3 regions of the Stenotrophomonas sp. YJH_SMC_17 genome follow, and region 1 is predicted to be linked to each of the others. Evidence: predicted binding sites of a transcription regulator. Region 1 holds the regulator's gene; each other region holds the start of a gene.
The links. Region 1 encodes HrcA, which represses chaperone genes, less so after heat shock. Its sites were predicted from a motif close to TTNGCACTCNNNNNNNNNGAGTGCNAA; they were not measured.
Positions count from the first base shown of each region.

Region 2: the regulator HrcA is predicted to act here: its motif matches at 2,203-2,229, upstream of AC5P8Z_RS10915 (co-chaperone GroES).
Region 3: the regulator HrcA is predicted to act here: its motif matches at 5,293-5,319, upstream of rpoH (RNA polymerase sigma factor RpoH).

Region 1 is NZ_JCAFUU010000001.1:219,085-229,673, reverse strand. Features, by position in the region: gene AC5P8Z_RS00970 (LysR family transcriptional regulator) at 1-86, shown strand, start outside; gene recN (DNA repair protein RecN) at 187-1,848, opposite strand; gene hrcA (heat-inducible transcriptional repressor HrcA) at 1,964-3,028, shown strand; gene grpE (nucleotide exchange factor GrpE) at 3,092-3,607, shown strand; gene dnaK (molecular chaperone DnaK) at 3,789-5,711, shown strand; gene dnaJ (molecular chaperone DnaJ) at 5,866-6,993, shown strand; gene AC5P8Z_RS00940 (AraC family transcriptional regulator) at 7,094-7,891, opposite strand; gene AC5P8Z_RS00935 (MFS transporter) at 7,965-9,164, shown strand; gene pdxY (pyridoxal kinase) at 9,447-10,355, shown strand; gene AC5P8Z_RS00925 (prephenate dehydrogenase) at 10,352-10,589, shown strand, end outside.
Region 2 is NZ_JCAFUU010000003.1:258,819-269,407, forward strand. Features, by position in the region: gene cutA (divalent-cation tolerance protein CutA) at 1-66, opposite strand, end outside; gene AC5P8Z_RS10910 (endonuclease) at 135-1,925, opposite strand; gene AC5P8Z_RS10915 (co-chaperone GroES) at 2,276-2,563, shown strand; gene groL (chaperonin GroEL) at 2,645-4,294, shown strand; gene AC5P8Z_RS10925 (hypothetical protein) at 4,409-4,675, opposite strand; gene AC5P8Z_RS10930 (serine hydrolase domain-containing protein) at 4,749-5,903, opposite strand; gene AC5P8Z_RS10935 (aspartyl protease family protein) at 5,972-6,901, opposite strand; gene AC5P8Z_RS10940 (response regulator transcription factor) at 7,007-7,714, shown strand; gene AC5P8Z_RS10945 (sensor histidine kinase) at 7,747-9,045, shown strand; gene AC5P8Z_RS10950 (MarR family winged helix-turn-helix transcriptional regulator) at 9,119-9,619, shown strand; gene AC5P8Z_RS10955 (DNA alkylation repair protein) at 9,616-10,356, shown strand; gene AC5P8Z_RS10960 (DUF6616 family protein) at 10,411-10,589, shown strand, end outside.
Region 3 is NZ_JCAFUU010000003.1:213,113-223,701, reverse strand. Features, by position in the region: gene purH (bifunctional phosphoribosylaminoimidazolecarboxamide formyltransferase/IMP cyclohydrolase) at 1-1,451, shown strand, start outside; gene AC5P8Z_RS10720 (hypothetical protein) at 1,468-2,334, shown strand; gene purD (phosphoribosylamine--glycine ligase) at 2,393-3,676, shown strand; gene AC5P8Z_RS10710 (hypothetical protein) at 3,833-4,273, shown strand; gene rpoH (RNA polymerase sigma factor RpoH) at 4,406-5,281, opposite strand; gene ung (uracil-DNA glycosylase) at 5,558-6,271, opposite strand; gene AC5P8Z_RS10695 (response regulator) at 6,268-7,110, opposite strand; gene ftsX (permease-like cell division protein FtsX) at 7,118-8,065, opposite strand; gene ftsE (cell division ATP-binding protein FtsE) at 8,069-8,755, opposite strand; gene rhlB (ATP-dependent RNA helicase RhlB) at 8,926-10,589, opposite strand, start outside.

The DNA of each region.
Region 1 (10,589 bases):
GGCAGGGCGGCTACCTGCCGCTGCGGGTGCGCGCGTTCCTGGATTACCTGGTGGAAACGGTGGACCTGGCGCGGCCCTTGGGGTGAGAGCGCCGGCGGACAGAAGCCGAGCATGGGCTCGGCTCTACATGTCGGTTTCGTTCGGGATGTTCCTGTAGAGCCGAGCCCATGCTCGGCCCGGTCGGCGTTACACCTGCAGCAGCTTGCGCGCAGCGGCGCGCGCCTCCTTGCTCACTTCCACGCCACCGAGCATGCGCGCCAGCTCTTCCTCGCGCGCCTTGCTGTCCAGCTTCTCCACGGCGCTCTGGGTCATGCCTTCCACCGGCGCCTTGCTGACCCGGTAGTGCGCGTGGCCCTTGGAGGCGACCTGCGGCAGGTGGGTCACGCACAGTACCTGGCGCTTCTCGCCGAGGGCGCGCAGCTTCTGGCCGACGATGTCGGCCACGGCGCCACCGATGCCGGAATCAACTTCGTCGAACACCATGGTCGGCACCGCATCCAGGTCCAGCGCAGCCACTTCGATGGCCAGCGAGATACGCGATAGTTCACCGCCCGAGGCGACCTTGCGCAGGGCGCGCGGCGGCTGCCCGGCGTTGGCGGCGACCAGGAATTCCACGCGCTCGGCACCCTGCGGATCGGGCTTGCCGGCATCCTGCGGCTCCAGCTCGATCAGGAACTGGCCACCGCCCATGCCGAGCTCGGCGATGATCCCGGTGGTGGTGGCCGACAGCTCGGCAGCGGCATTGCGGCGGCTGGCGGTCAGTGCCTCGGCCTGCACGCGCCAGGCCGCGGCGGCCTTGTCGATCTCGCCGGCCAGGCGCTGCAGGCGCTCGTCGGCGCCGCGCAGCTGTTCCACTTCGGCATGCATGCGCTCGCGCTGCGCGCCCAGCTCGTCCATCGGCACGCGATGCTTGCGCGCCAGGTCGTGCAGGCGGCCGAGACGGCGTTCGTTCTCTTCGAACTGCTCCGGGTCTGCGTCGAGGTCGTCGTGCACCCGGTCGAGCAGCGACAGGGCTTCGTGCAGCTGGATCGACGCGTTCTCGATCAGGCCATCCACCTCGCCCAGGCGCGGGTCGTGTTCGATCAGGCGTGACAGTTCGTGGCGTACCTGCTGCAGCAGGTCCAGTGCGGAGCTGCCGTCGTCGCCGTTGAGCTGGTTGCTGGCCGCCTGGCAGGCGCTCAGCAGGGCGCTGGCGTGGGCCTGGCGGCGGTGGCTGGCGCCGAGCGCGGCGATCGACTCCGGCTCCAGGTCTTCACGGTCCAGCTCGCGCAGCTGGTGCTCCAGGAAGCCGATCCGGTCACTGACGTCACCCTGTTGCGACAGCGCCAGCGATTCATCGACCAGTGCCTGCCAGGCCGCGGCGGCCCGGCGCACCTGGCGGCGTTCGTTTTCGTTGCGTGCATAGGCGTCGAGCAGGGCCAGCTGCGACGGGCGCGTCAGCAGGGCCTGCTGTTCGTGCTGCCCGTGGATCTCCACCAGCAGCGAGGCCAGGTCGCCCAGCTGCGCCAGGGTCACCGGGCGGCCATTGATCCAGGCCCGCGAACCGCCATCGGCGCGGATCACGCGGCGCAGCTGGCACTGTTCCTCATCGTCCAGTTCGTTGTCGGCCAGCCACTGGCGCGCGGCCTGCAGCTGCTCCAGCGCGAACTCGGCGGAAAGCTCGGCACGGGCGGCGCCATGGCGGACTACGCCGCTGTCGGCGCGCAGGCCGGACAGGAAGCCCAGCGCGTCGACCATCAGCGACTTGCCGGCGCCGGTCTCGCCTGAAACGACGGTCATGCCGGGCCCGAACTCCAGTTCGGTGGCGCGGACGACGGCGAAATCCTTGATCGAAAGATGTCTGAGCATGGGTAAGGGGGTATCAGCAGCCGCGCAACGCTAGCACGCGGGCGAGGGAGGTCCAATGACTTGCCAAGGTGATGCGCCGCCATTATCTAGTGTCCGTGTCTCACAGGTTGATTCCATGCACGGTTCTCCCGACCAGCTTGCCCCGCGTGCGCGCCATCTGCTGCGCACGCTGATCGCGCGTTACATCCAGGACGGTGAGCCGGTCGGCTCGCAGACGCTGGCGCGCGTGGCCGGGCTGGAGGTCAGCCCGGCCACCATCCGCAACATCCTCGGCGACCTGGAGGACCTGGGCCTGCTGGCCTCGCCGCACACCTCGGCCGGGCGCGTCCCGACCGCGCATGGCTACCGGGTGTTCGTCGACAGCCTGCTGCAGATGCAGCCGCCGGGCGAGGGCGAGTTGGCCCGGTTGCGCCAGGAGCTGGCCGGCGGCGGCAGCACCCAGGCCCTGCTCGGCAGCGCTTCGGAGCTGTTGTCGGCGATGAGCCACTTCGTCGGCGTGGTCAGCGCACCGCGGCGCGAGCAGTTCGCCTTCCGCCAGATCGATTTCGTGGCGCTGGACGGGCGCCGCGTGCTGGCGATCCTGGTGTTTGCCGACAACGAGGTGCAGAACCGGGTCATCGAGACCCGCCAGGAGTTCGCGCCGGGCCAGCTGGAGCAGGTGGCCAACTACCTCAATGCCCATTTCGCCGGCCTGCCGATGGCCGAGATCCGCACCCGCCTGCTGCTGGAGCTGCGCGACGCCCGTTCCGAGCTGGAACAGCTGCTGGCGCACAGCATCGAGCTGGCCGAGCAGGCCCTGCAGCCGGCGGCCGACGACATGCTGGTGGCCGGGCAGACCCGGCTGATGGGGGTGCAGGACCTGTCCGACCTGGAGCGCCTGCGCGAGCTGTTCGAGCTGTTCTCCAGCAAGCGCGAGATCCTGCAGCTGCTGGAGCGGACCATCCAGGCGCCGGGCGTGCGCATCTTCATCGGCGAGGAAACCGGGATGATGCCGCTGCAGGGCGTCTCGCTGGTCACTGCGCCGTACACGGCCAACGGCCAGGTGCTGGGCGTGCTGGGCGTGATCGGCCCCAAGCGGATGGCCTACGACCGCATGATCCCGCTGGTCCAGGCCACCGCCGATGTGCTCGGCGCGGCCTTTTCACCGACCGGACGCACGCCGGGAACATCCGACGCTTGAAACGCAGCATCCCGCCCACACTAGGGTGGTTGGAGGCGGAGAGTGACCGCCAGGGACCCAGACATGAACCACGAACAGCCAGATATCGAATCCCAGCAGAGTGCCGCCGATGCGGCTGCCACCGCCGGCGCCAGCGACGAAATCGAGCGCCTGCGCGCCGAAATCGAACAGGTCAAGGCCGATGCGCTGCGTGAGCGCGCCGACCTGGACAACCAGCGCAAGCGCGTTGCCCGTGACATCGAGCAGGCCCGCAAGTTCGCCAACGAGAAGCTGCTGGGCGAGCTGCTGCCGGTGTTCGACAGCCTGGATGCCGGCCTGAAAGCCGCCGGCGACGACCCGCACCCGCTGCGCGAAGGCCTGGAGCTGACCTACAAGCAGCTGCTGAAGGTCGCCGCCGACAACGGCCTGGTGCTGCTGGACCCGATCGGCCAGCCGTTCAACCCGGAACACCACCAGGCCATCAGCCAGGTGCCGACCCCCGGCGCTGCCCCGGGCAGCGTGGTGACCGTGTTCCAGAAGGGCTACCTGCTCAACGAGCGCCTGCTGCGGCCGGCGCTGGTGGTGGTGGCCGCCGATTGATCCCGCAGGGCCGGGCGGCGGGAATGACCCGTCACCCGGCCCGACGCTGAACGCGGCGGACGACCGGAAACACAGCGTTCGGGAGATGGCTTGAATGTTCCACGAGCCTCCCCCACATCGTATTCATCCACCGGCCGAACGGCCGGACTGACCCCAACAAGCATCCTCAGGAGTCTCCCCCATGGGCAAGATCATTGGTATCGACCTCGGCACCACCAACTCGTGCGTGGCGATCATGGACGGCGGCAAGGCCCGCGTCATCGAGAATTCGGAAGGCGATCGCACCACCCCGTCGATCGTCGCCTACACCAAGGACGGCGAAGTCCTGGTCGGTGCCTCGGCCAAGCGCCAGGCCGTGACCAACCCGAAGAACACCTTCTACGCGGTGAAGCGCCTGATCGGCCGCAAGTTCACCGACGCCGAAGTGCAGAAGGACATCGCGCACGTCCCGTACAGCATCCTGGCCCATGACAATGGCGACGCCTGGGTGGCCACCAGCGACGGCAAGAAGATGGCCCCGCAGGAAATCTCGGCCAAGGTGCTGGAAAAGATGAAGAAGACCGCCGAGGACTTCCTCGGTGAGAAGGTCACCGAAGCGGTCATCACCGTGCCGGCCTACTTCAACGACAGCCAGCGCCAGGCGACCAAGGACGCCGGCCGCATCGCCGGCCTGGACGTCAAGCGCATCATCAACGAGCCGACCGCGGCCGCGCTGGCCTATGGCCTGGACAAGGGCGACAACAAGGATCGCAAGATCGTGGTGTACGACCTGGGCGGCGGCACCTTCGACGTCTCGGTGATCGAGATCGCCAACGTCGACGGTGAGAAGCAGTTCGAAGTGCTGGCCACCAACGGCGACACCTTCCTGGGTGGCGAGGACTTCGACAACCGCGTCATCGAGTACCTGGTTGAAGAATTCAACAAGGACCAGGGCATCGACCTGCGCAAGGATCCGCTGGCCCTGCAGCGCCTCAAGGATGCTGCCGAGCGCGCCAAGATCGAGCTGTCCAGCGCCCAGCAGACCGAAGTGAACCTGCCGTACGTCACTGCCGACGCGTCGGGTCCGAAGCACCTGAACATCAAGCTGACCCGCGCCAAGCTGGAAGCGCTGGTGGACGACCTGATCAAGAAGTCGATCGAGCCGTGCCGCGTCGCCCTGAACGATGCCGGCCTGCGTTCGAGCGACATCAGCGAAGTGATCCTGGTCGGCGGCCAGACCCGCATGCCGAAGGTGCAGCAGGCGGTGACCGAGTTCTTCGGCAAGGAACCGCGCAAGGACGTCAACCCGGACGAAGCCGTGGCACTGGGTGCGGCGATCCAGGGCGGCGTGCTGGGCGGCGACGTCAAGGACGTGCTGCTGCTGGACGTGACCCCGCTGTCGCTGGGTATCGAAACCATGGGTGGCGTGTTCACCAAGATCATCGAGAAGAACACCACCATCCCGACCAAGGCCTCGCAGGTGTTCTCCACCGCCGAGGACAACCAGTCGGCCGTGACCGTGCACGTGCTGCAGGGTGAGCGCGAACAGGCCCGCTTCAACAAGTCGCTGGCCAAGTTCGACCTGTCCGGCATCGAGCCGGCCCCGCGTGGCCTGCCGCAGGTGGAAGTGTCCTTCGACATCGACGCCAACGGCATCCTGCACGTGTCGGCCAAGGACAAGAAGACCAACAAGGAACAGAAGGTCGAGATCAAGGCCGGTTCGGGTCTGTCCGAGGAAGAGATCGCACGCATGGTCGCCGACGCGGAAGCCAACCGCGAAGAAGACAAGAAGTTCCAGGAACTGGTGCAGGCCCGCAACCAGGCCGATGCCCTGATCCACGGCACCCGCAGCGCCATCACCGAGCACGGCAGCAAGGTCGGCGGCGATGTCATCGGCAAGGTCGAGGCGGCACTGGCCGACCTGGAAACCGCGATGAAGGGCGACGACAAGGCACAGATCGAAGCGAAGTCGAAGGTGCTGGAAGAAGCCGGCCAGGCGCTGTTCGCCGCTGCTTCGGCTGACCAGGGTGGTGCCCCGGGTGGCGACGCCGGCAACGCAGGCAAGGCGGCGGATGACGTGGTGGACGCCGAGTTCACCGAAGTCAAGGACGACAAGAAGTCCTGATCCGGACCGACACGGGGCGCTGCCTGCCAGCGTCCCGTTGTCGTACCAGGGTCCTGACCGCCGCCCGGCGTGTCGGGGCGCCCGACGCAAGAGCGGACCTGGTTCCGCTCTTCCGCTTTGACGAATCCCGACTTTCCGGAAACTGATTCACCTTATGAGCAAGCGCGACTACTACGAAGTGCTGGGCGTTGCCCGCACCGCCAGCGACGAAGAACTGAAGAAGGCCTACCGTCGCTGCGCGATGAAGTTCCACCCGGACCGCAACCCGGGTGATGCGGCGGCCGAAGCCTCCTTCAAGGAGTGCAAGGAAGCCTACGAAGTGCTGTCCGACGGCAACAAGCGCCGCATGTATGACAGCCACGGCCACGCCGCGTTCGAGCATGGCATGGGCGGTGGTGGCGGTCCGGGCGGTCCGGACATGAACGATATCTTCGGCGATATCTTCGGCAACATCTTTGGCGGCGGTGGCGGTGGTCCGCGCCAGGCCCGTCGCGGTGCCGACATCGGCTACGTGATGGAGCTGGACCTGGAAGAGGCCGTGCGCGGCGTCGAGCGCCGGATCGAGATCCCGACCCTGGCCGAATGCGGCGACTGCGATGGCAGTGGCTCCGAAGACGGCAAGGTCGAGACCTGCAATGTGTGCCATGGCCGCGGCCAGGTGCGCATCCAGCGCGGCATCTTCGCCATGCAGCAGGCCTGCCACAACTGCGGCGGCCGCGGCCAGATCATCGCCAAGCCCTGCAAGACCTGCCACGGCAACGGCCGTGTCGAGGAAGACAAGGTGCTGTCGGTGAAGGTGCCGGCCGGCGTCGACACCGGCGACCGCATCCGCCTGCAGGGCGAGGGCGAGGCCGGCCCGGCCGGTACGCCGCCGGGTGATCTGTACGTGGAAGTGCGCGTGCGCGAGCATGCCATCTTCCAGCGCGATGGCGATGATCTGCACTGCGAAGTGCCGATCCGTATCTCGCAGGCGGCGCTTGGCGACACCGTGCGCGTGGCCACCCTCGGTGGCGAAGCGGAGATCCGCATCCCGGCCGAGACCCAGACCGGCAAGCTGTTCCGCCTGCGCGGCAAGGGCGTGCGTTCGGTGCGCAGCCGCAGCGAAGGCGACCTGTACTGCCGCGTGGTGGTGGAGACGCCGGTAAACCTCACCAACGAGCAGCGCAAGCTGCTGGAACAGTTCGAAGCCACCTTCGTCGGCGAGGAAGCGCGCAAGCATTCGCCGAAATCGGCCACTTTCATCGACGGCGTGAAGGGCTTCTGGGACCGGATGACGTCCTGAGTTTTTCGACGGAAGCGATGAACGATAGCGCCGGGCCATGCCCGGCGTTGTCGTTTGTGGTGCAGTGGATTCACGCCTTGCGTGGATGCCGTTCAAAGGATCATCGGAAAAACGCCGCCGGCGTCTGCCCCAGCTGCCGTTTGAACATGCTGGTGAACGCGCTCGGGCTGTCGTAGCCCATCGCCAGCGCCACATCGATGACCTTGTCGCCGACCGCCAGTCGCTCCAAGGCGGCCAGAAGCCGCGCCTGCTGCCGCCACTGCCCGAAGGTCATGCCCAGTTCGCCGGCGAAATGCCGCTGGATGGTTTTCACGTCCACCTCCAGCGCCTGCGCCCAGTCGAGCAGCGTGGCGTCGTCACCCGGATGCTTCTGCAGGTGTTGGCAGATCCGCTGCAGGCGCGGGTCGCTTGGCGCAGGCAGGTGCAGTGGCAATACGTCCATGCGATGCAGTTCGTCCAACAGCAGGCGCACCACGCGGCCATCGCGGCTGTCCTCGATGTGCTCGCCCTTGATCAGGGTGGCTGCCTGCAGCAGTTCGCGCAGCAGCGGTGCCACCTGCACCGCGAAGGGCTCGGCCGGCAGTTGCGGCGCGAACGACGGATCGATGTACAGGCTGCGCATGTGCACGGCGGCAATGCAGTCCACCGCGTGCACCATGCCGGCCGGCATCCAGATCGCGCGGGTGGAGGGCACGACCCAGCGACCGACTTCCGAGCGCACCACCATCAGCCCGGAGATGGCGTAGACCAGCTGGTGGCGCTGGTGCTTGTGGCCTGCGATGTGGGTGCCGGCAGGGTATTGGGTCACGCGGTAGGTGACCGGGCGGTGCAGCGGCACATCGCGCCACGGTGCGGCCGGGTCGACGTCGCCGGCAATGTCCTTTTTGCGATAGGCCATGACCCGAACGCGGCAGAAGGGAAGAGAGCGCAACCGTAGCATGCGTGGCTCGCCCCCAACCTGACCTGCGTCCATGTCTGCCTTGGTTTCCCCCGCAACACCCTCACGCCCGGTGGCTCCCGGCGTGCTGGCCGCCATTTCCACCTCGCATGTGGTCAACGACATGATGCAGTCGCTGATCCTGGCCATCTATCCGGTGATCAAGGGCGGCTTCAACCTCAGCTTCACCCAGATCGGCCTGATCACGCTGACCTACCAGCTGACCGCCTCGATCTTCCAGCCATTGGTCGGCGCGGCCACCGACCGCCGCCCGGCGCCGTACTCGCTGCCGATCGGCATGGCCTCGACCCTGTGCGGCATGCTGCTGCTCGGCTTCGCACCGAACTACGCGGTGGTGCTGATGGCCGCAGCGTTGGTCGGTATTGGTTCGGCCATCTTCCACCCGGAAGCTTCGCGCATCGCGCGGCTGGCCTCTGGGGGGCGCCATGGCTTCGCGCAGTCGGTGTTCCAGGTCGGCGGCAACTTCGGTACCGCGCTCGGCCCGCTGATCGCTGCGGCGGTGATCGTGCCGTATGGCCAGCATGCCGCGTCGTGGTTTGCCGGCGCCGCACTGATCGGCATCGCGCTGCTGACCTATGTTGGCCGCTGGTACGCGCTGCACCTGGGCGCCCCGCGTCCGGCCAGCACCGCGTCAATGGCCCCGCGCCACCCGTCGCGCACCGTGGCCAAGGTGCTGGCGATCCTGCTGGTGCTGATCTTCAGCAAGTACTTCTACATGGCCAGCATCGGAAGCTACTTCACCTTCTACCTGATCCATCACTTCGGCATTCCGGTGGCGCAGGCCCAGCTGCACCTGTTCGCGTTCCTGGTCGCATCCGCTGCCGGTGGCTTCCTGGGGGGGCCGCTGGGTGACCGCATCGGGCGCAAGCCGATCATCTGGACTTCAATCCTGGGCGTGGCGCCGTTCGCACTGATGCTGCCGCATGCGGATCTGTTCTGGACCACGGTGCTGGCGGTGCTGATCGGCTTCGTGCTTTCGTCGGCGTTCTCGGCGATCGTGGTCTATGCGCAGGAGATGATGCCGCACCGCATTGGCATGGTGTCGGGGCTGTTCTTCGGTTTTGCATTCGGGATGGGCGGACTGGGGGCGGCGGTGCTCGGCCTGCTGGCGGACAAGACCAGCATCGAATACGTCTACCAGCTGACCGCGTTCCTGCCGTTGCTCGGCATCGTGGCGGCGTGGCTGCCGCCGTCGCGGCCTGCTGTTCACTGAGGGAGGGTGGGTTTGCAGGGCTTGCAGCCCTGCACCTGCTGAATCAACGTCACCGTCAAAAGCCCACATTCCGTGGGATGGCGGGGTGGGCCCGGTTGCGGGGGACGCTGCAAGTACGTCCCTGTAGGCTTGGCAGCGGCATCCATGCCGCTGACACCCCGCACTCCGACACCGCCCCGCCATCTCATGGAATGCCGCTCTGGCTTTGGCTTTTGCCGTTGCATTGAGCAGGTGCAGGGCTGCAAGCCCTGCCGAAAACCCCCTTGGGCGTAGAATGCGGTCATGAGCGAATCCCTTGATAGCCACCTGGTCCACGGCCGCCGCCAGCGGCCCGACGGCCCGTCGCCGATCGATGTCATCTCGGTTCAGTCGCAGCTTGTCTACGGCCACGCCGGCAACAGCGCCGCCGTGCCACCGATGCGCGCCCTCGGCGTGCGCGTAGCCGAAATCCCGACCGTGCTGCTCAGCAATGCGCCGTTCTACGACACCACCCGTGGCCGCGTGCTGCCGGCCGACTGGTTCGCCGACCTGCTGCTGGGTACCCGCGAACGTGGCCTGCCGCAGCGGGCGAAGATGCTCGTCTCCGGTTACTTCGGCAGCACTGCCAACGGCGCCGCGTTTGCCGACTGGCTGGACGATATCCTGCCGGCCTGCCCGCAGCTGCGTTACTGCCTGGATCCGGTCATTGGTGACACCCACACCGGCCCCTATGTGGAGCCGGGCCTGGAAGCGATCTTCGCCGAGCGCCTGCTGCCGCATGCGTGGCTGGTCACACCGAACGCCTTCGAACTCAATCGCCTCACCGGCATGCCGGCATTGGCCGAGGCCGATGCCATCGCCGCCGCACGCACGCTGCTGGACCGTGGCCCGCACTGGGTGATCGCGCACAGCGTGGGCGGCAATCCGGGCGAACTGGTGACGCTGGCCGTCGGTCGCGAGGAAACCTGGCGATGGACTTCGCCGCTGCTGCCGGTGGACGTGGCCGGCACCGGCGATGTGCTGATGTCGCTGGTGGTGTCGTTCCTGCTGCGCGGTGAATCGATGCAGCAGGCGATCTCGCGTGCGATCGCGGGTACCCATGCGGCGCTGGAAGCAACCCTGGCCCATGGCTTCGAGGAGTTCGACGTGATCGCTGCGGCGCCTGCAGCATTGGCTGAAGGCACGCGCTTCCGCGCCGAACGCGTGGCATGAGCGGTTTGCACACGCGCACGCCACGCACGGTCGGCATCGTGGGTAGTGCTGGCGCCTACGGGCGCTGGTTGACCGGCTTCTTCCAGCAGCACATGCAGCTGCCGGTGATCGGCCACGATCCGGCGGATCCGCAATCGCATACGCCGGAGCAGTTGCTGGCGCAGGCCGACGTGCTGGTGTTCTCGGCGCCGATCCGGCACACGCCCGCATTGATCGCCGAGTACGTGCGGCAGT
Region 2 (10,589 bases), on a different contig from region 1:
GCGCTCGGCACTGGCCCGGTCCGGGCAGGTGGTCAACAGCAGCAGGACGGGATCGACGGTCGACATGGCCGTCGAGTATAGGGCCGCCGCCGGGTCAGGACCCGGCGGCGGCAGTGGACCGCTGCGTTGCGCGGTCAGTTGGCCAGCTGGCAGGTCGCCGGCCTGGCCGAGGTGAACAGGCCCGGGGTCGCCCACTCGGGGTGGTCGATGAACGGATTGCGGTTGCCCTGGAAGCTGTAGATCACGTCATTGCGCGCACGTTCGGCGTCATCCGGCGGGTCGGACAGGTGCCAGTCGATCAGCGTGGACAGCAGGCCCATATAGGCCGGCGAGCTGCTGGTCTTGACGATCTTGCTGCGGTCGTCGGTCAGCTCCAGGTCCGGCTCGGACTGGCCGGTGGCCGCATCCTTGCCGCCTTCATAGCGGATGGCCATGTACATCACCGCACGCGCCATGTCGCCCTTGCGCTTGCCCCACACCTCGAACGTGCCGGTGTTGCCGTCCGGCGTGCGCACCCAGTTGGAATTGCCCGGATAGCCACCGCTGCCGCCGCCCTGGCCGTTGTTGGCTTCGGTGGCGCGCTCGCCGCAGCTGGCGTCGCACTTGGCGAACGGCTTGTTGCCACGGTCGGCATTCCACTGTGCATCGGTCAGGTACAGCATGTGGGTGTCGGTGTACGGCGCGTACGGCAGGCCCTTGTCGCCGGTGGTGCTGGCGAAGCCCAGCGAGTTCGGCCAGGTGTGTTCGCGGTTGTACTTCAGGCCACTGCCGCTGCCGGCGCGATCGGTGACCTTGGCATAGCTGCGGTTGCGATACGCGTCGAGGATGCGGTTCGGGTTGTTAGGGTCCTCGTCGGCAATCTCCAGGATGGTCCAGGTGCTGGTGCCCGAGCCGCTGTACGGATAGGCGGTGTGGCCCTTGATGGTGGCGTGCAGCGAGCAGCGCAGCTGGCTGGGGCTGGAGGTGTTCACCTTCGAGTAGTAGCCGGCCGGCACGCCCGGGTTGCCCGGGTCCGGATTGCCGCCGGTGCTGGCCACGGTGAAGGCGATGCGGCTGTCGGCGGCCGGATGCGCGCCCTGCAGGTCGGTGATGCGCGCGGCGCGGATGTCGAAGCGGCAGGCCTCACCGGCCACCAGCGCGGTGTTGGTGGACAGCTTCACGCTGCGCCCGCTGGCCGGGAAGGTCAGCGGCACGCTGCCGGAAGTGCCGCAGCTCAGCGCGAACGCGCCGCTGGCCAGGTTCACGGTTTCGCTGAACACCACTTCCAGATCGGCGGCGGCCGGGAAGGTGCTGCTGCCCTGCGCCGGGGTGGTGGTGGACACCGAAGGTGGCGTGTTCGGGCCCGGGGTGCCGCCGCCGATGAAGGTCTGGCCGTTGTTGCAGCTGCCGAAGGTCTGCCTGGCCGATTCGGCCCAGGTGAAGTGGGCGTACTGGCTGCCGCTGCCGGTCAGCTGCAACGAGGTACCTGGCGCCGTGCTGTTGGTCTCGGCCACCGGGATGTTCTGGCTGGTCATGCCGGCGGCAGGGCCACCGGAGGCGGTGATGGCGCCCTCGTAGCTGAGGAACTGGACCACCTTGCCGCTGGCATCGACCAGGGCGATGCCGTCGTTCGGACCGTTCTGGATGCCGTTGGTCGGGTAATTGACCACGGCGATGGTGGCGCTGCCGCAGCCGGCGGCGCTGCCGGCCGGAACCGGGTTGTTGGCGTAGACCGTGGCGGCCGACGGAGTGCTGCCGTTGTACAGGTACAGGCGGTAGCCGGACAGATCCTCACCGGCGGTGGCGACGACCTCGATCGCTTCGCCGACGTCACCGGCGGCGGTGCTGTCGTCGTAGTGCAGTTCGTTGATGAAGACCTCGGCCTGGGCCGGCGCGGCGGCCAGCGCCAGCAGGCAGGCGGCGGCAAGCGGGGACAGCAATCGCATCGACAACTCCTTGTGATTGGGAATGCGCGGCCGAGCCTAAGGCCGATCCGATGACACTTTGTCGTAAATGAACGTCAGATATCTGACAGTGGGACATCTATCACTAAATGGCCCCCCTTCCCCCTTGGCTTGCCGCACTGCATCCCTATACAGCCGTCCACCCAGGGAGGGAGGTTTCCTGGCCCGGAGAAAAATTTCGGGATCAGCCCTTGAAAGGCCTGTGGAGGTCTCCATCTCTGTCGTGCTCCCGACTTGTCGGGCTTTTTCACGCGCGTTGCTGGCACTCGCCTGGTGCGACTGCTAACATCGCCGGACTTTTTTAGACCAATCAATAACTTAAGAGGTCTCTCATGAGCATCAAGCCGCTGCACGACCGCGTTGTGGTCAAGCCGATCGAAGCCGACGAAATCTCCGCCGGTGGCATCGTCATTCCGGATTCGGCCAAGGAAAAGTCCACCAAGGGTGAAGTCGTGGCCGTCGGCCCGGGCAAGCCGCTGGACAACGGCAGCGTGCGCGCTCCGTCGCTGAAGGTTGGCGACAAGGTCATCTACGGCCAGTACGCCGGCAGCTCGTACAAGAGCGAAGGCGTCGAGTACAAGGTCCTGCGCGAAGACGACGTGCTCGCCGTCATCGGCTGAGCCTCGGCGCGACCTGCTTTTCTGTAAGACATCCCTTTTCGTCGCCGGGCCCGGCCCGGCGCAAACATCGAGGTAATCGCAATGGCTGCCAAGGATATTCGTTTCGGTGAAGACGCCCGTTCGCGCATGGTGCGCGGCGTCAACGTTCTCGCCAATGCCGTCAAGGCCACCCTGGGCCCGAAGGGCCGCAACGTCGTGCTGGAAAAGAGCTTCGGCGCGCCGACCATCACCAAGGACGGCGTCTCCGTCGCCAAGGAAATCGAACTGGCTGACAAGTTCGAGAACATGGGTGCGCAGATGGTGAAGGAAGTTGCTTCCCGCACCAACGACGACGCGGGCGACGGCACCACCACCGCCACCGTGCTGGCCCAGGCCCTGATCCGCGAAGGCGCCAAGGCTGTGGCCGCCGGCATGAACCCGATGGACCTCAAGCGCGGTATCGACAAGGCCGTTTCGGCCGCCGTGGCCGAGCTGAAGAACATCTCCAAGCCGACCGCCGACGACAAGGCGATCGCCCAGGTCGGTACCATCTCGGCCAACTCGGACGAGTCGATCGGCCAGATCATCGCTGACGCGATGAAGGAAGTCGGCAAGGAAGGCGTCATCACCGTTGAAGAAGGCTCGGGCCTGGACAACGAGCTGGACGTGGTCAAGGGCATGCAGTTCGACCGCGGCTACCTGTCGCCTTACTTCATCAACAACCAGCAGTCGCAGACCGCTGACCTGGATGACCCGTTCATCCTGCTGCACGACAAGAAGATCTCCAACGTCCGCGACCTGCTGCCGGTGCTGGAAGGCGTCGCCAAGGCCGGCAAGCCGCTGCTGATCGTGGCCGAGGAAGTTGAAGGCGAAGCGCTGGCCACCCTGGTCGTCAACACCATCCGTGGCATCGTCAAGGTCGTGGCCGTCAAGGCGCCGGGCTTCGGCGACCGTCGCAAGGCGATGCTGGAAGACATGGCCGTGCTGACCGGCGGCACCGTGATCTCCGAAGAAGTCGGCCTGTCGCTCGAGAAGGCCACCATCAAGGACCTGGGCCGCGCCAAGAAGGTGCAGGTCTCCAAGGAGAACACCACCATCATCGACGGCGTCGGCGACAAGGCCAACGTTGATGCACGCGTGGCGCAGATCAAGACCCAGATCCAGGACACCTCCTCGGATTACGACCGCGAGAAGCTGCAGGAACGCGTGGCCAAGCTGGCCGGCGGTGTTGCCGTGATCAAGGTCGGCGCCTCGACCGAAATCGAAATGAAGGAAAAGAAGGATCGCGTCGACGACGCCCTGCACGCCACCCGTGCGGCCGTTGAAGAAGGCGTGGTTCCGGGCGGCGGCGTTGCGCTGGTCCGCGCGATCACCGCGCTGGCCGGCCTGAAGGGCGCCAACGAAGACCAGAACCACGGCATCCAGATCGCCCTGCGTGCGATGGAAGCCCCGCTGCGCGAGATCGTTGCCAACGCCGGTGACGAGCCGTCGGTCATCATCAACAAGGTCAAGGAAGGCACCGGCAGCTTCGGCTACAACGCCGCCACCGGCGAGTTCGGCGACATGCTGCAGTTCGGCATCCTGGACCCGACCAAGGTGACCCGTTCGGCGCTGCAGAACGCAGCCTCGATCGCTGGCCTGATGATCACGACCGAAGCCATGGTTGCCGAAGCTCCGAAGAAGGACGAGCCGGCCATGGGCGGCGCCGGTGGCATGGGCGGCATGGGTGGCATGGGCGGCATGGACTTCTAAGTCCCCGCGTTACCGATGCAATGAAAAACCCCGCCGGAAGGCGGGGTTTTTTTGGGGCCGGTCGGAATCGAAGCAGATCCACGCCATGCGTGGATACCGCTCCCAGGCGGGTATCTACGCGCGGTCCTCGCGCCGCTGCAGCCAGAGGTGGGCCGCCAGCAGGGCCAGCGCGCCACCCGCGATCATGCCCTGTACCCACGGCAGCTCCGTGATCGGCGCAAGCAGCAGGCCCGCCGCCATGCCGATCAGGCTGGCGCCGGCGCCCACCCGCTGCCGCCGCTGCCGATGTGCAGCCTGGCGATGGCGTGCGGCGATGCGCAGGCGCCGTGCATCCGGCTGCAACACCGCTTCGGCAATGGCATCGATCTCTGGGCGATTCATCCTGTCTCCTGCATTGCGTCCGTGTCTGCATGCTGCACGACTGCGGGACCTGTGTGCAATGGCAACGCTTCGATCATCTGACGAACGCCTTCGCCGCGCCGTACTCCCACTGCCACGGCACGCCGGTGTCGCCCAGCACAAACGCTACCAGGGCCGGGAAGGCCGCCTCTGCCCGCACATCGTTGCCCAGGATCACCACGCAGCGCTGGTGCTGCTCCACGCATACCAGCGTGTTGCCCACTGCATCGTCGTGGCCGCCCTTGTAGAAGCCTGCGCCCTGCGGGCCGAGAAACGTCACCACGCCCAGACCTGCCGCCAGGTCCTTGCGTTGCTGCGCCTTCGGCAACTCCGGTTGCAGGGTGGGGAACTGGCTGGCCGTGGTGATCGGCAGCTGCGGCCGCACCAGCTCCCTGCGCATCGGTGCGGATAGCCCGTCGCCACGCACGTAACCGGCGGCGAAGCGGGCCATGTCGGCAATGGTGGTATCCATGGACCCTGCCGCACGTACGCGGCTGCGCTCATCATGCGGTTCGGGCACACCTTCCACCGTCCAGCCATCGGCCAGGTTGGCGGCGAAATCCTCGCGCCACATCATGCTGGTGCGGGTCATGCCGAAGCGGTCGAACACCCGCTGCTGCATCAACGCGCCCACATCCTCGCCCAGCCGCCCGCGTTCGATCACGAACTGCAGCAGGATCAGTCCCTCTCCGGAATACCCATATCGACTACCCGGATCAAAGTGGAACTTCAGGCGCCCATCGGGCTCCAGGAAGCCGAAGTTGGCAAAGCCACTGGAATGGTTGAGCAGCAGGCGCGGGGTGAGCTGGCGCCAGCGCGCATCGTCGGCCAGCACACGGTAGTCGGCGTACTTCTTCGGCTCCGGCGGATATTCCGGCAGGGGCGTGTCCAGCGCCGCAGCAATGCTGGCATCCAGCTCGATCCTCCGGTCCTGCGCCAACTGTGCGACCAGATGGGCGAACGCCATCTTGGTCAGCGACGCGGCGTACATCACGGTATCGGTGCGCAGCGGTTCGCCTGCGGCATTTCGCTCGCCGTAGGCGGCCACATGCACCACCTTGCCGCCATCTATCACCGCCAGCGCCATGCCGCGCGCGTGGGCGGCATGCATCAAGCGCTGGGCTTCGGCGTCGATGTGGGCCGGGGTGGGTAACGGGGGCGGCGCGGCCAGCGGGAACAGCGTCAGCAACAACAGGGCAGCACGGTGCAAGCGTGAACCTCCTGGTGGGACGTGGCGCGATGCTACGCCGGCCCGCCGCACACGTCATGGCCCCAGGATCACGTGGCCGCTTGGCGGCGCAGGCAGATCCGCGCGGCACCCGTGCTGATGTCGACCTGGCCGCCACGCATGGCATCGGCGCCAAGGATCAGAGCCGGGCGGGTGTCCAGGCCAATAGCCTTGAACACGGGCAGCTCGCTGATCCTGACCTCCATGGCCGGTTGCCGCCAGGCGGTGCCGCGCATGCCGGGCAGCGTGTACAGCCAGGTCGGGTGCGGCTTGCCGCCGAGGCCTTCGGTGCCCTTGCTTCGCTTGCGCAGGCGGGGATCGCTTCCATCAGTACGCAACCCGAGCGCGTGCGCGGCGGCATTGTTGAGTACGGTCTGCGCCGCGCCGGTATCGACCACGGCAACAGCGGCGACGTTCGTTCCGTCCAAGGTGAGGGTGATGAATCCAAAATCGCGCAGGCCTTCAGTGCGGTCCTGCAGCGCGTTGGCCTGGCAGCTGTCATCGTCGAAGCGGAGAGTGCCGGTCCTCGACAGCGATAGCTCACCTCGAGCGAAGTCCCAGCGGGTGTCCCAGCGCGCGGTCAGGTCGTTGCCGACGAGGCCGTCGATGGCGGGGTCGTCGCCCCCGGACAGTGACCCCAGATCAGCCTGCAGTGCGCTGGCCCGCAGCTGCCAGCTACCCAGCTGCCAGGTGGTAGTGCGCGTGCGCCTCAGCTGTGCCCCCGAGGCACTGGCGCCTTGGGCAGTGGAAACGTCGGCCTTTCCATCGACCAGGCCGTAGCGGCGTGCCACACGCCCATCGATGAGCGTGGCCCCGGCTGCACTGTCGACCACGAAGCGCAGCGGCTCGGCTTGACCATCCAGCGAGAGCGCTACCGTCGGGTGGCCGCCCTGCATCCACATCGGCAGCACATGTTCGGGGGTGTCGGCGGCCAGCGTGGGGAAGGCGGCAGCAAACAGGGGCAGCAAGGTGAGGCGCACAGGAAACTCCAGAGTGAATGCGGAGGTCCATTGGCGCGCAGCGGCGTATCACCGGAACATCGGTGTTGATACCGTCCTGATACACGCCTGCACGATACTGGCCGCATGAACACTCCCGCCCGGGTCATCGTTGTCGATGACGATGCCAGCATCCGTGATGCCATTGCCGACTGCCTGCTGCTGCATGGCTACCACGTGCGAGTGGCTGCCGACGCGGCGGCGCTGGATGTGCTGCTGCAAGTCGAACGTCCGGACCTGATCGTGCTCGACTGGATGATGCCCGGCGAGGACGGCCTGTCGGTGTGCCGCCGGCTGCAGGCGCGGGCCATCCCCATCCTGATGCTGTCGGCGATGGGAACAGCACCGGACCGGGTGATCGGTCTGGAAATGGGAGCCGATGACTATCTGGCCAAGCCCTTCGACCCACGCGAGCTGCTGGCGCGGGTCCGCGCCCTGCTACGCCGCCAGGACAAGCTGCGTACCCAGGTGGCCAGCGAGCTGCGCTTTTCCGGCTGGCGATTGCTGCCCGATCAGCGCCGCCTGCTTGCACCCGATGGCAGCGAACTGGCGCTCAGCCGCGGCGAGTTCGCTCTGCTGCTGGCGCTGGCCGAGCGCGCCGGGCGCGTGTTGGGGCGCGAGCAGCTGATGTCCCTGACCCGCGGTGAGGACAGCGAGAGCGTCGACCGCGCCGTTGATCTGGCGATCAGTCGCCTTCGACGCAAGCTGGGCCACGCCGCACCGGGTGCCGAGGCACTGGTACAGACGCTGCGCGGCGAAGGCTATCGCTTCGACGCTGAGGTGCAGGTGCTGTGAGGGCGCGCTGGTCCACCGCGCGCTGGATCGCGATGCTGGCGCTGGCAAGCCTGGTGCTGGCCACCTTGGTCAGTGTGGCGGTGGTCGGCTGGATGCCGCGGCCGCCACCGCCGCCGATGCGCCTGGACCAAGCCATTCAGGTATTGCGCGGTGAACGGTCGGCCGCGGCGCTGGGCCTGCATCTCGAAACCCGCGCGTCTGCGCCGGAGGGCACCAGCAATGACTGGCTCACCCACCTGGTTGCCGCGCAGCTGCGCCAGCCGCTGGAGCATGTGAAGCTGGTCTGGGGCAGGCGGAGCAAGGCGCCGGAGGTGCAGGTCATCGAAGGCGGGGCCGTGCTTGACGCCAAAGCGCGCGCGGACGCGTTGCAGGCACAGGTCGCGGTGCTGACCGCAATGCAGTGGACGCCGTTCGAACTGGCCGTGCGCCAGGCAGATGGTCGGTGGCAGGTGGTGGGCAGCGACCACAGCGATCTGGCGGCATGGCGCCGGCAGGTCGTGCTGGCGCTGGTGGCAGGAACCGTGCTGCTGGCACCACTGGCGGCATGGGCGTCAATCCGCCTCGGCCGGCCCCTGCGGCGGCTGGCCGAGGCCAGCGCCAACGTGGACCTGCAGGCCAGTACACCGCTTCCGGACGATGGTCCGTGCGAGGTGCAGGTTCTGGCCCGCGCGATCAGTGCCGGGCGCGAGCGGCTGCACGAACAGGCGCAGGAGATGACCCGCATGCTGGCCGCCGTCGCGCATGACCTGCGCACACCGTTGACCGGCCTGCGCCTGCGTGCGGAGTTCGCGCCACCGCAACAGGCGGCGCGGATGGTGGCCGACATCGAGCGCATGGACGCGATGATCGAGCAGGTTCTCGACTACGCGCGTGGTGAGCTGCAGCCCTTGCAGATGCATCCGCTGGATCTGGCCGTGTTGCTGGAGGAGTGCGTGCAGAGCGCACTGCTGCGGGGCATCGACATCTCCTTCGACGGGCCGGATACGTTGCGGTGGCAGGGGGATGCGCTACTGCTGCGACGGGCGATCGACAATCTCATCGACAACGCCGATCGCTACGCGGGGGCGGTACAACTGCGGGCAGCCGTGTGCGGCAACGTGGCGCACCTTGACGTGATGGATCGCGGTCCAGGCATCGATGAGGCCGACCGCACCCGCCTGCTGCAGCCCTTCCAGCGCAGCGAGAGCTCACGCAGCCGCGCCACGGGTGGGGCCGGGCTGGGCTTGGCGGTCGCCGCCAACGTGGCGCGGCGGCATGCGGGCGAACTGCAGCTGCTGCACCGGGAGGGTGGTGGACTGATCGCGCGCCTGCTGCTGGGAAGCGCTTGCTGAAACGCATTCCCGGCTTGCCTGGATCAGATGTCCCGATTTATGATTAGGCGCCTAATCATACGTTGTTCATAGGATGATCGAACCCAAGCACCATGCCCTGATGGATGAGGCGCAGCGACGCGGGCAAGCCAACATCGCGCAGCTGCGACTGTGCTTCCAGCTGCTTTCCCTGTCCACCGCCATCGACCGCGACTGCGCCACCCGTCTCGCACCGCACGGGCTCAGTGAAGCCCGCTTCATCGTGCTGTTCCTGCTGCATGGCGCCGGCGGCACGTTGCCCCCGCACGAACTGGCCGAGCGCGCCGGCGTGACCCGCGCCACCATCAGCGGCCTGCTCGATGGCCTGCAACGCGAAGGACTGCTGCAGCGGCGCAGCGATGCCGAAGATGGCCGTCGCCTCCAGATCGTGTTGACTGCGCAGGGAACGCGCATGGCTGGGACGTTGTTCGAGCAGCACACGCAATGGATCGCTGGCCTGTTCAATGGGTTGGATACGGATGAACAGCAACAGCTGTCGCAGTTGCTGCACAAGGTCTGGCAGCACACCGATGCTGGACGAGAACGTGCAGCATGAGCCCGGCGATCGCGGCACAACGGCTGCATGCACTCAACACCGGCCATGCCCCCACGACCCATCTGGCCGAATGCCTGGCAGTGGATTTCGCCGCGCTGCTGCAGATGGTGGCGCCTGCGCTTGCACCGGAAGCGCTGCAACGCATGCAGGATGCCTCAGGCAAGGGCATCACACTGCGCATGGCCTTGGCTGCGCAACTGCTGCGTGAGGCGGGGCACGGTGATCCCGTGCAATGGCAGGACCATGTGTCCGACACCGTGCGCGGCTGGGCCTGCTATCTGATCGGCAGCGATGTCCGCGCGACGTTGGCAGAGAAGCTGCAGCAGATGCGCGCGCTGGCCGATGATCCACACTTCGGTGTGCGCGAATGGGCGTGGCTGGCGCTACGCATGAACATCGTTGCCGCGCCGATGCAGGCGCTTGAGTACCTGCAATCGTGGACACAGGAAGTATCGCCGCACCTGCGACGCTTCGCCTGCGAAGCGCTGCGTCCACGCGGTGTATGGGCCACGCATATCGCACTCTTCAAGCAGCACCCGGAGCATGCATCCGCGCTGCTGGAAGCACTGGCTGATGACCCGGAACGCTATGTGCAGGATTCGGTCGGCAACTGGCTCAATGATGCCGGCAAGACGCAGCCGCAGTGGCTGCGTGAGCTGTGCACGCGTTGGCAGCACGAGCGCCACAGCGGCGCCAACGCCTACATCCGCCAACGTGCACTGCGCTCGCTGCGGTAGTGCAGGTTGCCGGCCGCCTCCGCCCAACTTCGTAAACCTCAAGGAAGAACCACCATGTCGCACACCTTCATCGAGCTCTATACCGCCACGCCTGCCTGGACCACACTCCCGCCCGAGCAGCGGAGCGCTTTCTTCGCCCGCATCGGAGCCGGCATGCAGCAGTTCGATCCAGTCCGCATCACTCCGCTGGCGATGGGCCGCATTGCCGCGGGCGTGCCGCACAGCAGCGATGC
Region 3 (10,589 bases), on a different contig from region 1:
TCCGCGATGCGGGCCTGGCCGTGAAGGACGTGGCCGAGGTCACCGGCTTCCCGGAAATGATGGATGGCCGGGTCAAGACCCTGCACCCGATGGTGCACGGTGGCCTGCTGGGCCGTTCGGGCCTGGATGATGCGGTGATGGCCGAGCATGGCATCGGCGCCATCGACCTGCTGGTGCTGAACCTGTACCCGTTCGAATCGGTCACCGCCAAGGCCGACTGCACCCTGGCCGATGCGGTGGAGAACATCGACATCGGCGGCCCGGCCATGCTGCGCTCGGCGGCCAAGAACTTCGCCCGCGTGGCGGTGGCCACCGACCCGTCGCAGTACGCCGAACTGCTGGCCTCGCTGGACGCCCACGATGGCCAGCTGACGGCTGCCACCCGCTTCGCGTTCTCGGTGGCCGCGTTCAATCGCGTTGCCCAGTACGATGCCGCGATCAGCAACTACCTGTCGGCGGTGACCGCCACCGACGCCGCCGTGCCGGCCCGCGCCGAGTACCCGGCGCAGATGAACTCCACCTTCGTGAAGGTGATGGACCTGCGCTACGGCGAGAACCCGCACCAGAGCGGCGCCTTCTACCGCGACCTGTACCCGGTGCCGGGCACGCTGGCCACCTTCCAGCAGCTGCAGGGCAAGGAGCTGAGCTACAACAACCTGGCCGACGCCGATGCGGCGTGGGAATGCGTGCGCCAGTTCGACGCGCCGGCCTGCGTGATCGTCAAGCATGCCAATCCGTGCGGCGTGGCCGTCGGTGCCGGCAACGGCGATGCCTACGAGCTGGCCTACGCCACCGACCCGACCAGCGCCTTCGGCGGCATCATCGCCTTCAACACGCCGCTGGACGCCGCCACCGCCAAGGTCATCCTGGACCGCCAGTTCGTGGAAGTGCTGATCGCCCCGGACTACGAGCCGGCCGCGCTGGAGTACGCACAGAAGAAGGCCAACGTGCGCGTGCTGCGCATCCCGCACGGTGATGGCCTGAACAACTTCGACAGCAAGCGCGTGGGCTCGGGCCTGCTGCTGCAGTCCTCGGACAACCGCGGCATGACCCGCGACGAACTGAAGGTGGTCAGCAAGCTGGCGCCGACCGACAAGCAGTTCACCGACCTGCTGTTCGCCTGGAACGTGGCCAAGTTCGTGAAGTCCAACGCGATCGTCTACGCCAGGGACAACCGCACGATCGGCGTCGGCGCCGGCCAGATGAGCCGCGTCTACTCCGCGCGCATCGCCGGCATCAAGGCGGCCGACGCGAACCTGGTGGTGGAAGGTTCGGTGATGGCCTCCGATGCGTTCTTCCCGTTCCGCGATGGCATCGACGCCGCAGCGGCCGCCGGCATCAAGGCCGTCATCCAGCCGGGCGGTTCGATGCGCGATGCCGAAGTGATCGCCGCCGCCGACGAACATGGCCTGGCCATGGTGTTCACCGGCGTTCGCCACTTCCGCCACTGATCCTGGAGCGACACGGATGTCCGCAGTTTCGATCAAGCCCCTCGTTCTGCCCGCCCTGATGGGCGCGGCCCTGCTGGCCGGCTGCAAGCCGGCCGCCGAACCGGCACCCGCCGCTGCCCTGCAGGCAGAGGCGCCGGCCGCAACCAGCACCGCAGCGGCCGGGCATGTCAGCCGCACCGCGCGACTGCAGGCTTTCCTGACCGCGCATTACGGCGAGGACGCGCAGCTGTCCGACGGCTGGCGCGGCAACTGGGCGCAGGGCGGCGACACCCGCCCGGTTGACTGGGCGGTCTGTGCCGAGCAACCCGTGGTCAGCGGTGACAGCTGGCAGCAGCTGCTGGCGGTGTGCGGCGAAGTGGTCGACGCTGGCCATGCCGACGCGGGCACCATCGACTACTACGTGCTGCGCCCGGCCGGCGATGGCTTCGACGTGGCGGCCGAGCTGACCGGCGGCACCTATGGCAGCAGCGGCCGTCCGGGCAGCGTCGAGATCCTGCGCTTCGGCAGCGATTTCTACGGCTTCCGCAACGTCAGCGGCTGGTACGGCCAGGGCTATTCGCTGCAGACGCAGAGCTTCATCCTGCCCGGCCCGAACGGTCTGGTGGATGCCGGCAGCGTGCGCAGCCACATCGACAACACCGCGGCCTACGACTGCGACGACGCCGAGCAGGCCGAAGACTGCCGCACCCGCATGTTCGACGTCGACTTCGAACTGCGCATGGACGACAGCAACCGCAGCGCGCGCACCTGGCCGCTGCTGATCGAGGAAACGGGCAGCAGCTGTGGCGGCAGCAACGTGCGCCGTACGCACCGCTTCACGCTGGACCCGAAGACCTGGACCTATTCCTTCCCCGACGCGCTGCAACGCGAAGGCTGCGAGTGAACCACGCGCGCCGCCGGGGACATCGCCCTTCCCTTCCCACGCAATCTGGAATCTCGTGATGAACGTACTTGTCATCGGCTCTGGCGGCCGCGAACACGCCCTGGCATGGAAGCTGGCCCAGTCCTCCCGTGTCACCGAAGTGATCGTGGCGCCCGGCAATGCCGGCACCGCCAACGAAGACAAGTGCCGCAACGTGGCGGTGAAGGTGACCGACATCGACGGCCTGCTGGCGCTGGCCCAGGCCGAAGGCGTGGCGCTGACCGTGGTCGGCCCGGAAGTGCCGCTGGTGGCCGGCGTGGTCGACCGCTTCCGCGCCGCCGGCCTGCGCATCTTCGGGCCGACCGCCGCCGCCGCGCAGCTGGAAGGCAGCAAGGCCTACGCCAAGGACTTCCTGGCCCGCCACAACATCCCCACCGCGTTCTATGCCGTGCACACCGACGTGGACGCGGCGCTGGCCTACATCCGCGAGAAGGGTGCCCCCATCGTGGTCAAGGCCGATGGCCTGGCCGCCGGCAAGGGCGTGATCGTGGCGATGACCCTGGCCGAAGCCGAGGACGCCGTGCGTGACATGCTGTCGGGCAATGCCTTCGGAGACGCCGGTGCGCGCGTGGTGATCGAAGAGTTCCTCGATGGCGAGGAAGCCAGCTTCATTTCGATGGTGGACGGCGTGCATGCGCTGCCGATGGCAACCTCGCAGGACCACAAGCGCGTCGGCGACGGCGACACCGGCCCGAACACCGGCGGCATGGGCGCGTACTCGCCGGCCCCGGTGGTCACCCCGGAGGTGCATGTCCGCGTGATGCGCGAAGTGGTGAACCCGACCGTGCAGGGCATGATCGCCGACGGGATTCCCTTCACCGGCTTCCTCTATGCCGGCCTGATGATCGACGCCAGCGGCGCGCCGAAGGTGATCGAATTCAACGTGCGCTTCGGCGACCCGGAAACCCAGCCGGTGATGCTGCGCCTGCAGTCCGACCTGGTCGACCTGGTGGAGGCGGCCATCGACGGTCGCCTGGACCAGGTGGAGGCGCAGTGGGACCCGCGCCCGTCGCTTGGCGTGGTGCTGGCCGCCAAGCCGTACCCGGAATCGCCGATCACCGGTGACGTGATTTCCGGCCTGGCCGATGTGCCGGCCAGCGCCAAGGTGTTCCATGCCGGCACCGCGCTGGACGCGCAGGGCCAAGTGCTCAGCGCCGGCGGCCGCGTGCTGTGCGTGGCGGCACTGGGCGACAGCGTGCGCGACGCACAGGCCAATGCCTATGCCGGCGTGGCCAAGGTGACCTGGGCCAACGAGTTCCACCGCAACGACATCGGTTGGCGCGCGATCGCACGCGAGGGGTGAGGTGTGGGGTGCAGCCACGCGTGGCGTGGCTCTGGGTGAGTTCCACCGACGAGAAGGCCCGGCAATGCCGGGCCTTTGCTCTAAAGAACAGCGCCCAGACCCTTCCGGTCGATCAGGTTTAGAAGTGTCGCGGCTTCAGGGACGGGAGGAAGCAGAATGCGCCAACATCAGGAATATCCGGATGGCTTTGATTGCGTCTGGCTGGGCGTGGACCAGACCGGCGCCGTGGCGGCATTCGTCACCGCAGGCGAGGGAGACATCCCTGCCGCGCTTCTGAGTCAAGCGGCGGTGGACATCTTCGATATCGAAATGATGTTGATGGAGCTGCCGGTGGTTGGCAGGGCCATCACGCACATGAAGGTTCCCCGGGACGATGACGGTGTGGCCATGGCTTCGCGCGGCATCCATGTGTACGACTGGAACCGCGGCGGCTACGCGCGCTTTGCCACCCCTACTCTGGCCATTCAGCGCTCGGCGCTCAGCCGGGAACTGCAGGTGCTGGCGGGTCTGGCGACCTTCAACACGATCGACTTCCGGCAGCACGCCTCTATCCCGGTCTGGGCTCTGATGCAAACGACGGGAAAGCCGATGCCATGACGCAGTATCAGTGCCCGGCATCCACGCATGGCGCGGCTCTACCTTAGACCCACGCCATGCGTGGATGAACCCAACCAAACGAAAAAGGCCCGGCAGTGCCGGGCCTTTTCTCTGCTTCAACGCCACCCCGCCTTACGCGGTGAACAGCGCCTTCATCTTCTTCAGCGCGTTCGCTTCCACCTGGCGGATACGCTCGGCCGACACGCCGTATTCGTCGGCCAGTTCCTGCAGCGTCACCTTGCTGTCGGCATCCAGCCAGCGGCGGCGGATGATGTCGCGCGAACGGGCATCCAGCTCGGCCAGGCCTTCGCGCAGCAGCTGCATCTGGTTGTCTTCGCTGTCGGCACGCTCATAGGCCATCGACGGGTCTTCGTCGTTGGCAACCAGGAACGCGGCCGGCGACGGCGGCGCATGTTCGTTGTCCTCGTCGGTGGGCGCATCGAAACCGATATCGCGACCGGACAGGCGCGATTCCATTTCCATGACCTCGCGCTCGGACACGTTCAGGTCCTTGGCCACCGCGCTGACTTCAGCCGCGTTCATCCAGCCCAGGCGCGTCTTCGACTTGCGCAGGTTGAAGAACAGCTTGCGCTGCGCCTTGGTGGTAGCGACCTTGACGATGCGCCAGTTCTTCAGGATGAACTCGTGCATTTCGGCACGGATCCAATGCACGGCGAAGGACACCAGACGCACGCCCATGTCGGGGTCGAAGCGCTTGACCGCCTTCATCAGGCCGATGTTGCCTTCCTGGATCAGGTCGCCCAGCGCAAGGCCGTAGCCGTTGTAACCGCGGGCCACGTGCACCACGAAGCGCAGGTGCGAATGCACCAGCTCACGTGCGGCGTCCAGATCGTCACCGTCGCGGAAACGACGGGCCAGGTCCTGTTCGTCATCGACCGACAGCACCGGGATCTGGTGCACGGCACCGATGTAGGCGTCCAGCGAACCGAGCGCACTGGGAATCGGGAGATTGTTTGCCACAAGGGCAGTAGAGGTGTTCTGGCTCATAGGCACCCATCTTAGCAGTCCGGGATTTGGACTGCTAAAGGAGGAAAAAGTTCCAGCATCCTATTGATGCAACACTGGTCCCAAACAGAGCCCTACCGTAGCGCGATTTGATGACAGTGGCGAGCACGCTTTTCGGGATTCACAATCCCTTGGAATTCAACCAATTACCCACCATAAACGGCCGATTCCGGTCAAGCGGAGCTGAACGGGCCGTCCAGAAGGCCCATTCAGGACCAGAAACGTTGCCCGGTGTTCAGGCTTGGCCCCCGCCCGTGCTCAGAGCGCCGAGCGCGGCGGAAGCGACCAGTCGATCGGGGCCTGCCCGCGGCGCTGCAGGTACTCGTTGGCCATCGAGAAATGCCGGCACCCAAGGAAGCCACGGTGGGCCGACAGCGGCGACGGGTGCGGCGACTTCAGCACGCGATGGCGCCGGGTGTCGATCACCTTGCCCTTCTGCTGTGCATAGGCGCCCCAGAGCATGAACACCAGGCCTTCGCGTTCGCGGTTGAGCACGTCCACCACGTGATCGGTGAAGCCTTCCCAGCCACGGCCCTGGTGCGCGCCGGCCTTGCCCTCTTCCACCGTCAACACGGCGTTGAGCAGCAGCACGCCGCGCTGCGCCCACGGGATCAGGCAGCCGTGGTCCGGGCGCGGGAGGCCGAGATCGCTCTCGATCTCCTTGTAGATGTTCAGCAGCGACGGCGGGACCGGTACGCCCGGCGGCACCGAGAAGCTCAGGCCATGGGCCTGGCCTCGGCCGTGGTACGGGTCCTGGCCGAGGATGACCACCTTTACCTGCTCGAACGGCGTGGCGTCGAACGCAGCAAAGATCTGCGGGCCAGGCGGGAACACTGCCGCACCAGCGGCCTTGCGCTGGCGCAGGAAGCTGGAAAGCTCGCGCATCTGCGGCTGCAGCAGGTAATCGCCGACATGCTGCTTCCAGCTCGGTTCCAGCTGGATCGTCGGGGTGTCGGCTACTTCATCCATCATCGAATCAGGGGTCCATCGTTCAATCGGGCCAGCCGCAGCTGGAACAGCACCTTGGTGACCAGCAGCCGTTCTTCGATCGGCTTGAGCACCAGGTCGTTGGCACCGGACTGCAGCAGCCCGGTCTGGTTGTGCGGGTTGCCGTCGCCGGTCATCACCAGCACCGGCAGGCGGCGCTTGCCGTAGCCAAAGTCCACGCGCACGCGCTGCACCACATCGCGGCCGCTCAGTTCGCCCTTCAGGGTGACGTCGGTCAGCACCAGGTCGATGCGGTGGCGGCTGCGGCCTAGCGACTCGGCAGTGAGCAGGGTGAACGCCTCTTCGGCGCTGACCACGTGCAGCACGTTCAACTGCTGGCGTTCCAGCATGCGCTTGGTCGCTTCGGCCACCACGCGGCTGTCCTCGATGTAGAGGATGGTGGCGCCGGGAATGGTCTGCGGCTGCACGTAGCCGCGGATGAAGGTCGCCAGCGCTTCATGGCCGAGCGATTTGTCGAAATAGTCGGTGACGTACTCGGTGAAGCGGCGCTGCTCCAGGTGCTGCTGGGCGTCGCCGGACACCACGATCACCGGCACATAGGCCTGGCCAGCGGCTTCGCGGACCATCCGCGCCAGCGCCAGGCCGTCGCCATCACGCAGCGTCAGTGAGGTGGTCACCAGGTCCACCGGGCCCTGCGCCAGCGCTTGCTGCGCGTCCTCGATGCTGTCGCAGCCGATCACGTCCACGCCGGGCAGGTCGCGCTTCAGCACGTCGGCGATCAGCTTGCGCACCAGCTTCGAGCCATCGACCACCATCACCCGCGTCGCGGGCCCTTCAAGGTGCTTCAGCGCTTGCGGTTGCATGCCGGTCTCAGGTGTCGGTCGGGCGTGTCTGGCGCAGGAAGTGGCCGGTCACCAGCCACGCACCCAGCCAGCCCAGCAGCAGCGTGCCGAGCAGGACCAGGCCGCCATGCAGCAGGTCCAGGCCGTGCAGCACGAACGGGCTGCCATAGCTGCGCGAGAGTTCGGCCAGCGGCACGCGCAGCGCGGCACCGGCGGCGCCGATCAGGGCCAGCGCCACCGCACCGGCACCCAGGCCATACCACGCGCCCAGGTACAGGAACGGGCGGCGGATGAAGCCATCACTGGCGCCGAGCAGCTGCAGCACGCCGATCTCTTCGCGGCGGGCCTGGATGTCCAGGCGCACGGTGTTGCCGACCACCAGCGCGGCGCCGACGCCGAGCAGCACCGACAGCACCTGCACCAGCCGTGCACCGAATGCCAGCCAGGCATCCAGGCGCTGGCGCCACAGTGCATCGTGCTGCACCAGGTCGGCCTCGGGCAGGCTTTCCAGCGCGCGCGCGAGGCGTGCGTCGTCCTTGCCCTGGCCCGGGGTGATCACCAGCAGCGAGGGCAGCGGGTTGTCGTTGAGGGCGTCGATCGCCTCGCCGAGGCCGGCATCGCGCAGTTCCTGCAGGCCCTGCTCGGGCGTGCGCACGTTCACTTCGGCCACGTCATCGCGGTCGCGCAGCTGGCCGGCCAGACGCAGCGCGCCGGGGCCATCGACGTTGCCCTTCAGGAACACGTTGATGTCACGCGACTGCTGCACGCTGCCGGCGAACTGCTTGAGGTTGTCCAGCGCGATCGACAGGCCCAGCGGCAGGGCCAGCGCCAGCGCCATGACCATCACCGTCAGCAGGGTCGCCCACGGCTTGCGGAAGGCACGGCCGAGGCTGAACACCACGCTGTGCGCGTGGTGCTGGAACCAGACGCCCACGCGCGAGGGGGCGGCGGCTTCGCTGTTTTCGTTCTTCGCCATGCGTTACTCCGCCAGGTCCTGCGGCGAGATGTCATCCACCAGCCGGCCGTGGTCGAGGATCAGCACCCGCTTGCGCATGCGGCGCAGCAGCGGCAGGTCGTGGCTGACCACCAGCACGCTGGTGCCGCGCGAGGGCAGCTCGGCAAACAGGGCCATGATCTCCGCCGCCAGGGTCGGGTCGAGGTTGCCGGTGGGCTCGTCGGCCACCAGCAGCTTGGGTTCGCCGACGATGGCGCGGGCGATGCCGACGCGCTGCTGCTCGCCGGCTGACAGCTGCGAGGGCAGCGCCTTCTCGCGATGGCCCAGGCCCATCCGCTCCAGCACCGAGCGCACGCGCTTGCCGATGTCGCCACGGCGGGTGCCGCGCAGGATCAGCGGCAGCGCCACGTTCTCGGCGATCGAGCGGTCCATCAGCAGGCGATGGTCCTGGTAGACCGCGCCGACCGCACGCCGATGGCGCGGAATGTCGCCGCCGCGCACCTTCAGCAGGTTGCGCTCATCGAACACCACCGCGCCGCGGCTGGGCCGCTCGTCTAGGTGGATCAACTTGAGCAGGGTGCTCTTGCCCGCACCGGAATGGCCGGTGACGAACAGCATCTCGCCCGGCGCAACCTCGAAGCTGACATCGGTCAGCGCCTCGTGGCCACCGGCGTACTGTTTGCTGACATTGTCGAAGCGCAGGACACTCATGCCCCGATTATGCAGGAGCGGCGCGACGTCGTGGAGATGGTGGGGCGATTGGCGGTAGCCGCAGTAGCAGCCGAGCATAGGGCTCGGCTCTGCAGGGCGGCATGGGGGCTGTAGAGCCGAGCCCATGCTCGGCCCAGTGCGGACCAAGGTCCGCACCCACCCCCGGCGGCTTAGCTGCCCGACAGCATCCGGCGGATCTTGCGGCCGATGCGGGTCAGGAACGAATCGCCGGTATCAGCGGCCGTGCGCACCGGCTTGGCCACCACCTGCACCGGGGTGACCGGGCTGGCGCCGTTGCCGGTATTGGCCTGCACGCCCTCGGCACCCTCGACCGGACGGCCGTGGCGACGACGACGGCGCTTGCGCGGCTTGTGCGCGCCGTCCACTGCACCTTCCGGTGCGCCTTCGGCACGCGGCGGGCGCGGCGGACGCGGGGCCTGGGCAGCGGCGCCTTCGGCACCGGCGACCGGCGCGGCTGCACCCTGTTCGCCTTCCACGCGCGGCTTGCGCGGGCCACGCGGACGGCGCTCGCCGCTGCGCTCGCCGTCGCGACCACCGCGGCCACCGGAACGGCCGCCACTGCGGCCACCGCCTCGACGCTCTTCCTCGGCGGCGCGGGCTTCGCGCGCCTCGCGGAAGATCTGGCCGACGCTTTCGTTGTCCTCGCCTTCCTCGCCTGCCGCCGGGGCCGGGCGTTCCGGACGCGGCAACGGCGTCAGCAGTTCCTTGGTGACCGGCTCGGACGGAATCTTCTGCTCGATGTAGGCCTCGATGTCCGGCAGGCCCATGGCGTAGCGTTCGCAGGCGAAGCTGATCGCGTCGCCCTCTTCACCCAGGCGCGCGGTGCGGCCGATGCGGTGCACGTAGTCTTCGGCATCGAACGGCAGGTCGTAGTTGTAGACGTACTTGATGCCATCGATGTGCAGGCCGCGCGCGGCCACGTCGGTGGCCACCAGGATTTCCAGCTGGCCCTTCTGGAAGCGGTTGAGCAGGCTCTCGCGCTTCTTCTGCGGCACGTCGCCGGACAGCACGCCGACACGGTAGCCGGCCTTTTCCAGCGCGCGGGCGACGCGCTCGACGAATACCTTGGTGTTGACGAAGACCATGGTGCGCGCGCCTTCGCTGCGCGACAGCAGGCCCAGCAGCAGCGGGATCTTCTCGTCGTCGGCCGGGAAGTAGATGCGCTGGCGCACGCGGGCAGCGGTAATGGTCTCGGCTTCGACCACCAGCTTCTGCGGCTCGTTCATGTGCTCATAGGCCAGCTCCAGCACGCGATGGCTGAGGGTGGCACTGAACAGCAGCGTCTGGCGGGTGGTGCGCTCCGGCATGCGACGCAGCAGGAAGCGGATGTCCTTGATGAAGCCAAGGTCGAACATGCGGTCGGCTTCGTCCAGCACGCAGATCTCGCAGGCATGCAGCGAGACCACCTTGTGCTGCTTGACGTAGTCGATCAGGCGGCCCGGGGTGGCGATGATCACGTCCACGCCCTGCTGCAGCAGTTCGCGCTGCTTGTCGTAATCCACGCCGCCGTAGACCAGGGCGAAACGCAGGCCCAGGTCGGAACCGAACTTCACCGCATCCTTGTGGATCTGGATGGCCAGTTCGCGGGTGGGGGCGAGGATCAGGGCGCGCGGATCTTCCGGCTTGCGGTCGGCCAGCGCCGGACGCGTCAGCAGGCGGTTCACGACAGCGACCAGGAAGGCCAGGGTCTTGCCGGTGCCGGTCTGGGCCTGGCCGGCAACATCACCGCCGGGCAGCGCGACCGGCAGGGTCAGCGCCTGGATCGGGGTGCAGCGGGTGAATCCGGCTCCTTCAAGGCCGGCCTGCAGGGCCG